DNA from 3 places in the Streptomyces sp. NPDC052016 genome. Region 3 is predicted to be linked to each of the others. Evidence: riboswitches for the same ligand, from Rfam matches in the RefSeq annotation. Region 3 holds a riboswitch; each other region holds the start of a gene.
The links. A riboswitch is a leader RNA that binds a small molecule or an ion and turns the genes downstream of it on or off. The one in region 3 is predicted to bind cyclic di-AMP.
Positions count from the first base shown of each region.

Region 1: another riboswitch for cyclic di-AMP. It lies ahead of ACIHAR_RS30145 (C40 family peptidase); the one in region 3 lies ahead of ACIHAR_RS15130 (peptidoglycan DD-metalloendopeptidase family protein).
Region 2: another riboswitch for cyclic di-AMP. It lies ahead of ACIHAR_RS16075 (NlpC/P60 family protein); the one in region 3 lies ahead of ACIHAR_RS15130 (peptidoglycan DD-metalloendopeptidase family protein).

Region 1 covers NZ_JBIUBX010000027.1:90,465-94,588, reverse strand. The annotation lists gene ACIHAR_RS30155 (helix-turn-helix transcriptional regulator) at 1-602, opposite strand, end outside; gene ACIHAR_RS30150 (ATP-binding protein) at 817-1,275, shown strand; gene ACIHAR_RS30145 (C40 family peptidase) at 2,284-2,757, opposite strand; cyclic di-AMP (ydaO/yuaA leader) riboswitch at 2,761-2,939, opposite strand; gene ACIHAR_RS30140 (hypothetical protein) at 3,320-3,628, opposite strand; gene ACIHAR_RS30135 (ATP-dependent Clp protease proteolytic subunit) at 3,636-4,124, opposite strand, start outside.
Region 2 covers NZ_JBIUBX010000011.1:160,113-164,236, forward strand. The annotation lists gene ACIHAR_RS16065 (hypothetical protein) at 420-773, shown strand; gene ACIHAR_RS16070 (tellurite resistance/C4-dicarboxylate transporter family protein) at 751-1,725, opposite strand; gene ACIHAR_RS16075 (NlpC/P60 family protein) at 1,840-3,009, opposite strand; cyclic di-AMP (ydaO/yuaA leader) riboswitch at 3,017-3,192, opposite strand; gene pcrA (DNA helicase PcrA) at 3,804-4,124, shown strand, end outside.
Region 3 covers NZ_JBIUBX010000010.1:215,991-220,114, forward strand. The annotation lists gene ACIHAR_RS15120 (tyrosine-protein phosphatase) at 1-91, opposite strand, end outside; gene ACIHAR_RS15125 (alpha-galactosidase) at 335-2,407, shown strand; cyclic di-AMP (ydaO/yuaA leader) riboswitch at 2,714-2,871, shown strand; gene ACIHAR_RS15130 (peptidoglycan DD-metalloendopeptidase family protein) at 2,876-3,883, shown strand.

The DNA.
Region 1 (4,124 bases), on a different contig from region 3:
CGGGCCGCCTCCATGAGCCGCTCCAGCTGCCGCGCCATGACCTCGGGACCGCCCACCTCCCGCCGCAGCACCGCCTCGTCCAGCACCGCGTTCAGTTCCAGCGGCGGCCGGACGCGCAGCACGTCCTGCCGGGCCAGCCGCACCTCCACCAGCGTGTCCACCTGCTCCTCGTCGACGCCCTCGACGGCGGCCCGGGTCACCGCTCGCGCGTACTCGGGCGTCTGGAGCAGCCCCGGCACCACGGTCGTCTCCAGCGTGCGCATCGCGGTGGCCTGCGACTCCAGGCTGATGAAGTCCCGGTAGGCGGGCGGCAGCACCCCGCGGTAGGCATGCACCCAGTGGTCCCGTCCGCCACTCTCGACCGATCCCGCCAACGCGAGCATCAGTTCACGCAGTTGGGGATCGGTCACACCGTAGGCGTCGAGGAGTAACCGCACATCGGCCGGTTTCGTACCGCTGGTGCCGGTCTCGATCCGGCTCACCTTCGACTGGTGCCAGCCCACGAGCCGGGCCGCCTGACCACTGGTGAGACCCACGCGGGCGCGCAAGGCCCGCAGTTCGGCGCCCAGTTTCCGGCGGCGCACCGCGGGACCGTGCTGCATGGGCGTTCTCCTTACAGCTTCCGGGCCGTCCAAATACGCTCTGCCGTAGCAGAGTTCACCGCATCGGGCGACAGATATATGCATAACTTGGTGGATCGCCACCCGTGACGGACGCGGCAGTGGCAGTCTGACGACGAAGCACCAGTCCGGGACCGTACTCGAACCATCCGCACCGTGTCGGACTCCGGTCCCGTGGGAAAGGGACGACGTCGCCATGGCAGACCATCTGGAAGCATCCGTCACTCTGCCGAGCGATCCCGCCTCGGTGTCCACGGCCCGCGCGTTCGTGCTGACCACCCTCGGGGAGTGGGGCCTCCCCGCCGAGACGGAGGCGGCGGACACGATCCGCCTCATCGTCTCCGAACTCGCCACCAACGCCGTACAGCACACCTTCGGGCAGTCACCCACCTTCACGGTGGACCTCGTGCTCGACCGGGACGAGCAGCTGCGCATCGGCGTCACCGACAGCCACCCGCGCTTCCCGAAGCGCCTGCCGGCCGCCGTCCAGCAGGACAACGGCCGCGGCATGGTGATCATCCGCTGGCTGACCGCCGAGTGCGGCGGCAAACTGCGCGTCCGCCCCACCCGCGAGGGAGGCAAGACCGTCTCCATCCACCTCCCGTGGTCGGTCACCGCGGAACCGGTGCCGACCGCCGGCCAACAAGACCCTTGACCCACACGGGTGACGGTCCCGACGTCCGCGCAGGGACACACCTGACCGCCGAAGCGCCGGCGGAAGTCGCCGGCGACCTCTGGACGAGCCCACGGGCGCCCGCGGAGCGGCTTGCCGCGCGGGGGACGCCCACGGAGCGGCTACCGCCCACAGAGGCGCCGGCGGACGGCTGCCACGCACGGGGCGGCGCCGACGAGGCCTCTGACATCGGTGCCCCGGCAGTCGTTCCCCGCCCGTGTCACAGCCCCGCACTGACAAGGCGCCGCGCTCGGTCCCGGGGGGAGTGTCGCGCAGCCCGGCGTTGCGGGGTACCGCCCGCGCCCACCCGTGCCGCCCCAGCGGCACGACTACCCGCGGTCGGGCGGGTGCGGCTGCCCTGGCTGGTGGGGTCGCACTGGGGGTGTCGCGCAGCCCGGCGTTGCGGGGTGTCGTCCGCGCCCACCCGTGCCGCCCCAGCGGCACGACTGCCCGCAGTTGGGCGGGTGTGGCTGCCCTGGCTGGTGGGGCGTCGCGCTGGGGGGTGTCGCGCTGCCTGGTGTTGCGGGTGTCGTCCGCGCCCACTCGTGCCGCCCCAGCGGCACGACTGCCCGCGGTCGGGCGGGTGCGGCTGCCCCAGCATGCGGCTCGGCTGTGGTGCCGGGTACGGCGACTTCAGCCTGTCCGGCGTTTGAGGACGAGGCCCGTTCAGGGCCGATGCGGGGGGTCGGGGGCGGCAGCCCCCGAGGTCGGGAAAGGGCAGGGGCGGCGGGGGCGAGAAAACCCCGGATGTCGCCGGAGTCCTGCGGCGGTCCCGCCGGTCCGCCCACGGCGGGTCGGGCGACGCGGGCGCCCGCCGGCCGATGACGGACGGCGGACGGCGGACGTGAGCTGGCCGGTGGCCGAGAAGCCGCCGCTCCCGGCCGCACAGCCCGCTCCGAGCACCCCTCTCGCCCCGCACCGCCGTCCATGCACCAGCGTGCGTTCCGGGGCGGCGGCGGCGCGTCAGGTCACCGCCACCGCCCCGGAAGATCACTTGACCCGGCCGTACCACACGCTCTTGGTCCAGATCTTCTGCAGCCGGACCACGTCCCCGGTCTTCGGCGAGTGCCAGATCTTGCCCTTACCGGCGTAGATCCCGACGTGGTAGACGTACGACCCCGAGTGGAAGAACACGAGGTCTCCGGCCTTGCGCTTGCTCGCCGAGATGTGGCGGGTCTTGTTGTACTGCTGGGCCGCCGTACGGGGCAGCTTCTTGCCCGCCTTCTTGTACGAGTACAGCGTGAGCCCGGAGCAGTCGAACCTGTTCGGCCCCGTGGCCCCGTACTTGTAGGGCGAACCCTTCTTGGAGGCCGCGACCTGGAGCGCCTTCGTCGCAGCGGTGGCGGCCGAGGCGTCGGAGGCGACACCCGGGACCACGATCGAGCCGCCCACGGCGGCGATGGCGAAGGCCGAGGCCGTACCGGCCCGGGCCATGAGCGACGGGACACGATTGAGCGCAGTCATGCGCAACCCTTCGTCAGCCGCCTGTGAAGGATGACCTGTCGGATTCGGGCTGGCGAAGTTGCCCGGCCGCTGCTGCGGCTTCACCCCAAGGGCTGCTCGGCCCGGCGCCTCCCTGGGGAGTCGACCGTCCCGGCGACCCGGCTTGCTTGGGTCCTCCACTCCTGCCGATGCACTTCTGTCGACCGGTCATCCGGGCGGCGGCAGGACTCGGCGTCCGCCCGGACCGCCCCGCCGCTTGTGGCGGGGGCTTGTCGTCAGACAGGGATCTTGGCGCACCGATGTCCGAAAATCCCAACGCAACCGGGGATTTGTGGGGTTACTCACCACTCACCCGTTCGGGTGGACACCCTGATGACCGGTCAGATGTCAAGGAGACGAAATGCCCCCGGACCTGCGCAGGAACCTTTCGTTCCGGTGTCGGGCCCCGGCAATCGCGCAACCCGTGTGGGCTGGAAAAAGCGGCCAGGGATACGCCGAACAGGGGTACGTCGTTTGGTGCGTTTCGGCTCCGGTCCGGACGTCACGCTCTCCGCGAACACCGCCCGGACCGGACGCGCCTGCGTCAACTGTCGGGGAGCGGGGGCACCGTGACGCGCGCCGTGCGGCGCTCCCCGTCCAGGACGCGCAGCGCCCGCGCCAACGTCGGCGCGTGCAGCTCGTTCTCGCCGCGCTGGTGCATCAGCGTCAGCGCGTCGCGCAGCGCGGCCGCGCGGCCGACCAGCGCCTGGGCGGCGCGCAGTCCGCGGTAGGTGTCGCCGTGGTGGGCGGGGTTGATGCGGCCCAGCAGGTCGACCACCTCCAGGTAACGGTCGATCAGCTCGGCCTCGGCCCGGGTCAGCGCCGGCAGCGGGGGCAGCTCGGGAGGCAGCACGGGCGGCCTACCTCGCGTCCGGCGCGCCGTGCGGGACGCGCCGGGTCGGCACGATCCCGTCCGCCAGCCCGTACTCCACGGCCTCCCGTGCGTCCAGGACGCGGTCCCGCTCGAGGTCCGCGGAGACCTGCTCCGCACCGCGCCCGGTGTGCCGGACGAGCATCTCCTCCAGGCGGGCGCGGACGCGCGTCAACTCCGCGGCCCGGACGGCGAGGTCACTGGTCTGGCCCTCGATCGGCTCGGGCAGGGCCGGCTGGCGGAGCACCACGCGCGCGCCCGGCAGCACGTACCGCTTGCCCGGTGTGCCCGCGGCCAGCAGTACGGCGGCGGAGGCGCCGGCCTGGCCCAGGCAGACGGTCTCCACGTCGCAGGTGACGTAACGGAGCGTGTCGTAGACGGCCGTCATGGCGCTGAACGAGCCGCCGGGGGAGTTGATGTACAGCGAGACGTCCCGGTCCGGGTCCTTGTGCTCCAGGTACATGAGCTGCGCCATCAC
Region 2 (4,124 bases), on a different contig from region 3:
CGGGGCCCGTGCCCGCCGGGGGAGCGGACGGTCGTACGGCCGCGGGGTGCGGCTGACGGGTCCGGCGGCGGCCCGCACGGGGGAGCGGGGCGCCGCCGGACCTTCTCGGCGGTGGTGGCCGACTGCCGCCCCTGGCCCGGGCGGCGGTGGGAGCCGGTCACCTGGGGGAGGACGCTAGGCCCCGCGGTGTCGGGTCGGTAACGGGATGTGCGGAAGTGATGCGTGCGGACTGCCCTCTGACCGGACGTGGTCGACGATCCGGTCCGGAGGCGTCGACTTCGTGCGGAGCGTTGACCGATACGGCGTCTTCGGGTCACATCCGGGCGGCGGGGTGCTATGGCGCGCATATATGCAGGGGGCGCCGCCGGGGGAGGGGCGGTGTCGGGCGGCGGCGGAGCGGCTGATTAGCATCCGGCTCCATGGACGTACTCATCCATTTCTTCGTCGGCCTGCACATCATCGGCATCGGCGCGCTCCTGGGTGGCTTCTTCACGCAGATGAAGGCGATGGGCCAGGGCACGGCCCGCTTCGTTCCCGCGATGCTGCACGGCGCGGCGACGATGCTGGTCACCGGTGTGATCCTGGTCGGCCTCAACCAGGCGGACGACCAGCCGGTCGACAACATCAAGATCGGCGTGAAGCTGGCCCTGCTGATCGTGATCCTCGGCCTCGTCTACGTGAAGCGGGACGACGAAAGGGTGGAGAAGCCCCTGTTCGGCCTGGTCGGCCTGTTGACCGTGGCCAACATCTTCATCGCGGTGCTCTGGACCTGACGGACGCGCGGGCGGCCAGGACCGCCCCCGCGGCGACGGCCAGCCATGCCGCCACCGCCATCCACAGCAGCACCTCCCCGGGGCCGTCCAGCCACGGGACGTCGACGGCGGCCCCGACGGACAGGGTGGCCGCCGCCGCCATGCCCATCGGGAACACCGTCGCCCAGCGGCGCACGTCGTAGCGCGGGCGCGGCCACAGCACCTCGGCGAAGAGCAGGACGGCGTAGCAGCCGAGGGTGAGGGCCAGCAGCGCGACGGTCATCGTGTGCAGAACGCCGTAGTTGTCCTGGTTCCACAGGTAGAGGCCGCCGCCCTCCGCCGCGAGGAGCCTCGCGGCCGCCAGCGCCGAGATGGCGAGCGCGCCGCCCGCCACCCAGTGGTCACCGGCGCCCTCGGCCACCTGCCGCACATCGAAACGGACCAGTGCGAGGCAGTAGAGCACCAGGCCGAACCAGAAGAGCACGAGCGCGGCGCGCGCGAGCCAGGCCTCCCCCTCGGCCCGCGCGAGCGTCGCGCCCAGCACAGCGAGTGCCTGTGTGGCCACACAACACAGGAACACCGTCCCGGACATACGCCGCGTCCAATGCCGTACGACGTCCGTCAGCAGCAGGGGCCACAGCACCGCCGCCAGCGCCAGCAGCGCCGCGGCGAGCGGCTGCGGGCCGAGCACGGAGATCCGCACGCCGAGCACGGCGGTCGCCGCGACGGCCGTGAGCGCCGCCGGCGTACCGGCCTCGGCCCGCCACCGTTCACGCATCCACAGCAGCCGTACGACGAAGTCCGCCGCCAGTGCCACCCACGCGGCGACCGTCGCCGCGAGCGCGATCCGGGACAGTTCCTCGTACCCCGCCAGGTGCAGAGCGATCGACAGGATGCCGGTCGCCATCACAGCGGCCCCGGCCGCCGACGGATGCCGCACCCACCAGGTGCGCAGAAGGGAGGACCAGGGCATGCCGCTGATGCTATGGAGCACGGGGCGGCTTGCGCGGGGGCACGCGCGCGGGGCGGGGAAATTACGCGCGGGCGCAGGAAGGGTCAGGCTCCCGGTGGGGGCGGGCCCGGTCCGTCAGGCCGGCCGGACCACGCTGTGGATCGACGACTCGCCGTCGTAGTACACCGACTCCTCCCGCACGTACGCCCCCGGCTTCGGCGCGTGGATCATCATGCCGTTGCCGATGTAGATGCCGACGTGGGTGACGTCGTCGTAGAAGAAGATCAGGTCGCCCGGCAGGGCGTTGGCGAGGGAGACGGTGGTGCCCGCGTCGACCTGGTCGTAGGTGGTGCGCGGGAGGGTGACGCCGGCGGCCTTCCAGGCGGCCTGGGTGAGGCCGGAGCAGTCGTAGGACTCAGGGCCCGTGGCGCCCCAGACGTACGGCTTGCCGATCTGGGCGCGGGCGAAGGCGAGCGCCTTCTCGGCCTTGGTGGCGTACGAGGCGTCCGAGGACGAGGAGGACGACGACGAGGACGACGTCGAGCCGCTCGTGTTCGAGGAGCTGTCGCTCTCCTGCCGCGCGGCCGCGGCCTCGGCCGCCTGCTGCTCCGCGAGTTCCGCGGCCTTGCGGGCGGCCTCCTGCTGCTTCTGCCGCTCGATCGCGGCGAGCCGCGCCTTCTCCTCCGCCGTCAGCTGCGACAGCAGCGCACGCGCGGTGCTGAGCTTCTTCTGGACGGTGGCCTTGGCGGTCTTGAGGTCGTTCTGCGAGTCGGTGAGCGTCGCGAGGCTCTGCGAGGCCTCCTGACGCTTCTTCATGGTCTCCGACTGCTCGGTGAAGTAGTCGTCGACCGCCCCCTTCTGCCGCTCGGTCAGCCGGCCCATCAGCTGCGTCCGGTCGAAGTAGTCCTGCGGGGAGTCCGCGAGCAGGAAGGTCGCCGTGTCGGGCGCGGAGGTGCCGGTGCGGTACTGGGCGGCGGCGAAGGAACCCAGCTGCTCCCGTGCTTCGTTGAGCTTCTGGGTGCGCTGGGCGACGTCGTCGAGGAGGGTGTCGACGCGCTTGCGCTGCTTGGTCGTCTTCTCCTTGGCGGCGTTGTACTTCTCGGTGGCCGACTCCGCCTGGCGGTAGAGGTCGTCGACCTTCTTCTCCACCTCCTCCAGGCTCGGCTTGCCGTCGGCGGACGGGGCGGCTTCGGCCGTCTGGGAGAGCAGGGCCACCGAGGTGAGAGCGGCGGTGGCGAGTGCGGGTGTGCGTATGCCTGCTACGCGCGTACCCGCGGGGCGCGGCTTGCGGTGCTGCGACGCCAAGGGAGGCGACTCCTTCCATCGTCCGCCTACCGGGTTAGCTGTCGGGTTCGGGCGGGTGCTTCGGAAGGGTTGCCCTACGGCCGCTTCCCCGAAGGGATGTCGGGCCGATTCACCCCAAGGTCTCGGTGGGTCCCCGGCTCCGGCTGCCGCGAGGGGGCGCGCCGGACTCGGCGGAGGCCGCGCGGCCCGGCGAGGTTCGCCGGTGGGGGTCGTACGGCCTGTCCGGCACGGTAGCCAACTCGTGTGGTCCCTGTGAAGGTTGATGGGTGATATGCCCGATACATTTTCGTGACCTTCGGTCAAGGCTTGGCTCCTGGTGATCACCCCGGGGGGATATGGGGCGACTGATCCGCATTTCCTCCACTGTGGAGACGTCCGCCCGCTTCCGGCGCCGGCTTCCCGTGCTTCACGGGCGCGAGCGGTGGTGACGCCGGGGGCGGCAGGGGTGCGGTGTGAGGGGCGCGGGAGCGTCGCGGACATGTCGACGGAAGCCCGGGTGCCGTCTTCCTGTGGGTGGGATGCGCCCCCATGAAGGTGCCGCACTCGGCAAGAGATCACCGGTGTTCGGTCGCTGGCCGCGTCGGCGGCCGATCGACTCTCGGCGGTCGGTCATGTTCTGTTGTCCGGACAAAGTGGCGCCTCCCGCACGTCGGCGTCTGTGTCCTTCACCACCTCCCGGGCAAGGCGTCCGACCCGCCTCCGGGCTGGGGGCCGATGCGCTGTGCGGTCGCGCCTCCGCGATGTTTCCGGGACGGCGGCGGGTTGTCGGTGGGGCACCCTAGACTCGGAGAGCGATGAGCAGCCTCTTTGACGACAGCTTCCTGGCGGACCTCCAGGCCCCGCGCGGCCACGAGGAGGAACCCCCGCCTCCGCCCGAGGACGATCACGCTCCGGAGTCGATCCCGGACGATCTGTTCGGCGGGAAGTTCGACGTGCCCCCGGACCGGGACGGCTACTACCGCGACGGTGCCCCGCGCCCGGCGATCGACGCGGCCGCGCTCCTGGAGGGGCTCAACGACAACCAGCGCGCCGCCGTCGTCCACTCCGGCACCCCTCTGCTCATCGTCGCCGGTGCCGGCTCCGGCAAGACGCGCGTGCTCACCCACCGCATCGCC
Region 3 (4,124 bases):
GCCGTCCGTCGACGGTCGGCAGGCCGCCCACGTCACGGAAGTTGCGCACACCGGACAGATCGGGCTCGGTCGACGGGATCTGCTGCGTCACAGGGGCTCCTCCAGTCGTCGGTCCGGCCGGCGCGGCTCGGGTGGCCGTCGGAACACTTCCCCGACGATACGACAAGGATTCACGGGGCAACCGGTCGCCCGCGGGTGAGAGGTGTCTGGTTGCCCACAGGGGCGCGGCCCCGCCCCTGTTCGTGACGGGTGGTCACAAGTTTGCCCCGTGGGACACCGGCCCCTGATGATGTTGGTGCTTGATCGCACCTGTTCGAATCAGTGGGGGTTTGTGATGCCCGAGTCCGCCGCCGACGGCCGTACCTGGCTCCTCTCGGGGCCCGCCAGCAGCTACGCCGTCCATGTCACCGAGGCCGACGAGCTCGTGCACCTGCACTGGGGCCCGCGGCTCGCGCTCGCCGACGCCGAGGCCCTCGCCGTGCGCCCGCTGCCGGACTACTGGCCCTTCGAGTCCCCGCTCGACGGCCGGGAGGAGTACCCGGTCGAGGGCGGCGCCCGCTTCGTACGGCCCGCCCTGTCCGTGCGCACCGCCGAACGGCGGGGCACGGAGTGGTCCTTCGCGGGGCACGAGACCGAGGGCGACGAGCTGCGGCTGCGCTTCCGGGACGCCGGCCTCGCCGTCACCCTCCACTACCGGATGCGCGACGACGTCGTGGAACGCTGGGCGACCCTGGTCAACGAGGGCGAGGAGCACCTGGAACTGCTGCGCGCCGACTCCGCGACCTGGACCCTGCCCGACCGCGACGGCTGGCGCCTGTCCCAGCTGCACGGCCGCTGGGCCGCCGAGTCCCGCCTCGCCCGGGCCCCGCTCACCTACGGTGAGAAGGTCATCGGCAGCCGCCGCGGCCACACCGGCCACCAGCACCTGCCCTGGGTCGCCCTGGACACCGACGCGACCGAGGAGCGCGGCGAGGTCTACGGCTGCGCGCTCGGCTGGTCGGGCTCCTGGCGGATCGCCGTGGCCCAACTCCCCGACGCGCGGGTGCAGATCACCGGCGGCGCCGGATACGACGACTCCGGCCTGCTGCGGCTCGCGGCGGGGGAGTCCTTCACCACGCCCGTCTTCGCCGGACTGTGGACCGACGGCGGCTTCGGCGGCGCGAGCCGCGCCTGGCACGCCTACCAGCGCGCGTACGTCATCCCGGACGCCGGGCGGGACCGGCCCGTGCTGTTCAACTCCTGGGAGGCCACCTACTTCGACATCTCCGAGGAGCAGCAGACGGCCCTCGCGCGCCGCGCGGCGGACATCGGCGTCGAACTGTTCGTGGTGGACGACGGCTGGTTCGGGGCGCGCACCGGCGAGCACGCCGGGCTCGGCGACTGGCACCCCAACCCCGACCGCTTCCCCGAAGGCCTCGCGCCGCTCGCCCGCCACGTGCACGAGCTGGGGATGCAGTTCGGCATCTGGGTCGAGCCGGAGATGGTCAACCCCGACAGCGACCTGTACCGGGCGCACCCCGACTGGGTGCAGTTCCAACCGGGACGAAAGCGGACGGAACTGCGCAATCAGCTCGTCCTCAACCTCGCGCGCGAGGACGTCCAGGAGTACCTGTGGCAGCAGCTCGACACGCTCCTGTCCAGCGCGCCCATCGACTACGTCAAGTGGGACTTCAACCGCTGCTTCACCGACGCGGGCTGGCCGGACGACGCCTATCCGCAGCGGCTCTGGGTCGACCACGTGCGTGGCGTGTACACCCTGCTGGACCGGTTGCGGGCGGCCCACCCCGGCGTCGCCTTCGAGTCCTGCTCGGGCGGCGGCGGCCGGATCGACCTCGGCGTGTTGAGCCGCACCGACCAGGTGTGGACCTCCGACAACACCGACCCCCTGGACCGGCTCGCCATCCAGCACGGCTTCAGCCAGGTGCATCCCGCGCGCGTGATGGCCGCCTGGGTCACCGACAGCCCCAACACCCAGCTCAACGGCCGGGCCAGTTCGCTGCGCTTCCGGTTCGTCAGCGCGATGGCGGGCGTGCTCGGCGTCGGCGGCGACCTCTCCGAGTGGACCGAGGAGGAGCTCGCCGAGGCGCGGCGCTGGGTCGAGCTCTACAAGGAGATCAGGCCCCTGGTGCAGCGGGGCGACCTCTACCGGCTGCGGCCCCCGGAGGGCGGACTGAGTGCCGTGCAGTACGTGCGCGGGGGCGAGACCGTCGTTCTCGCCTGGCTCCAGGCGCAGCGCTACGGAGAACCCGTGCCGGCGCTGCGGCTGCGCGGCCTCGACCCGGCGGCGGCGTACGAATGCCTCGAAACGGGCGAAGTGCACCGGGGTGCGGTGCTGCTGCACCACGGGTTGCGTACCGGGCTGCGCGGTGACCTCGATGCGGCGGTTATCCGTCTGCGTCGCATCTGAGAGATCTGTCCGAATTGAATCCTTCGTTACAACTCGCTGTGTAATAAGGAAACCTGGAGACGTGTCACGTGAGGAGCGTCATATTCGTGACCGTGCGTCGCCCGTCATGCTCACATAATTCTGCTGTTTCTCAGGGGTGTTAGGTGAATTGCGGGCCGTGTGATGCACGGAGGGTGACCGGGAATTCCCACAGCGGATCAAGAGAACGGCGTGACGGGTACAACCTCTGCTTGTCCCTGTGCGTCGTGGTCGCTTACGTTCCACACCAATCCGGACGGACGCCGAATCCTGCCGCCGCCCGGAGCCCGCACACACTCACCCGTGCACGGCAGGAGCGGGGGACCCACAGGTAGAACCGCCTGTTCCGGTCTCCGGAACGGCTAGGGGTAAAGCCGTGCCTCGGCGCGGCCGGGCATCTCCAGCCCGCACCCGACAGCTCACCTCGCAGGCGCCGGAGAGGAATTCGTCATGCCCGCGAAGGGTAAGCACCGCCGCCCGAAGACCCAGCGCTTCACCCGCTCCATCGCCGTCGCCGGAACCGGCGGCGCCGCGCTCGCCCTCCCGCTCATCGGCGCCGCCGGCGCCCAGGCGGCGCCCGCCGAGTCGGCGGCCCGGTCGGTTTCCTCGATGCCGGAGAAGGCCGTCCAGACCGTGCCGGTCGCGCAGCAGAGCGCCGACGGGTCGAAGGCCGCCACGAGCACCCGGACGTACACGGTGCGGGCCGGCGACTACCTCTCGAAGATCGCGGACGAGCAGAACGTCAGCGGCGGCTGGCAGCGGCTGTACGAGGACAACCGCGAGGCCGTCGGCGGCGACCCGTCGCTGATCCACCCCGGCCTCAAGCTGTCGATCGGCAAGAAGGCCACGACCGGCGCCACCAAGTCGCCGTCGGCCACGTCCGGTTCCTCCTCCTCGTCGAAGGCCGGCGGGTCCTCGAAGTCGGCGACGTCCCAGAAGTCGGCGCAGTCGTCGAAGGCCTCGCAGTCGACGAAGGCCTCCCAGTCCTCGCAGTCCTCGTCGTCGAACACGTCGACCGCCCAGGCCGCCGGAAGCGCCGCCGCCTCCAGCGGCTCCAGCCTCCCCGTCGCCGGCGCCACCGTCGGCACCCCGTACCGCATGTCCGGCAGCATGTGGTCCAGCGGCTACCACACCGGCGTCGACTTCGTCGTCCCGACCGGCACCTCGCTCAAGGCCGTCGGCGCGGGCACCGTCGTCTCCGCGGGCTGGGGCGGCGCGTACGGCAACCAGGTCGTCATCAGGCTCGCCGACGGCTACTACGCGCAGTACGCCCACCTGTCCTCGCTCTCGGTCTCGGCCGGCCAGACCGTCTCCGCCGGTCAGCAGATCGGCCTGTCCGGCGCGACCGGCAACGTGACCGGCCCGCACCTGCACTTCGAGATCCGCACCACGCCGAACTACGGCTCGGACATCGACCCGGTCGCCTACCTCCGCACGCACGGCCTCTCCGTCCGCTGACCCTCCGCGCGGCGACCCGTCCGACACGCACGCCGAAGGCCGGACCCCGATCCCGGGTCCGGCCTTCGGCGTACGCGCCGCCGGGTCCGCTCGGCGATCCCGGGCCGGCCGAAGCCCGCCTGGGGGCGCATCGAAGCGTTGCACCCGGGTTGGTGACCGCGGCATTGCGGACTCATGGCGGAACGCGCGGGGGTATCGACAGCCGGGGCGGTGTGCGGACACAGTGATCACCGTCGAGCAA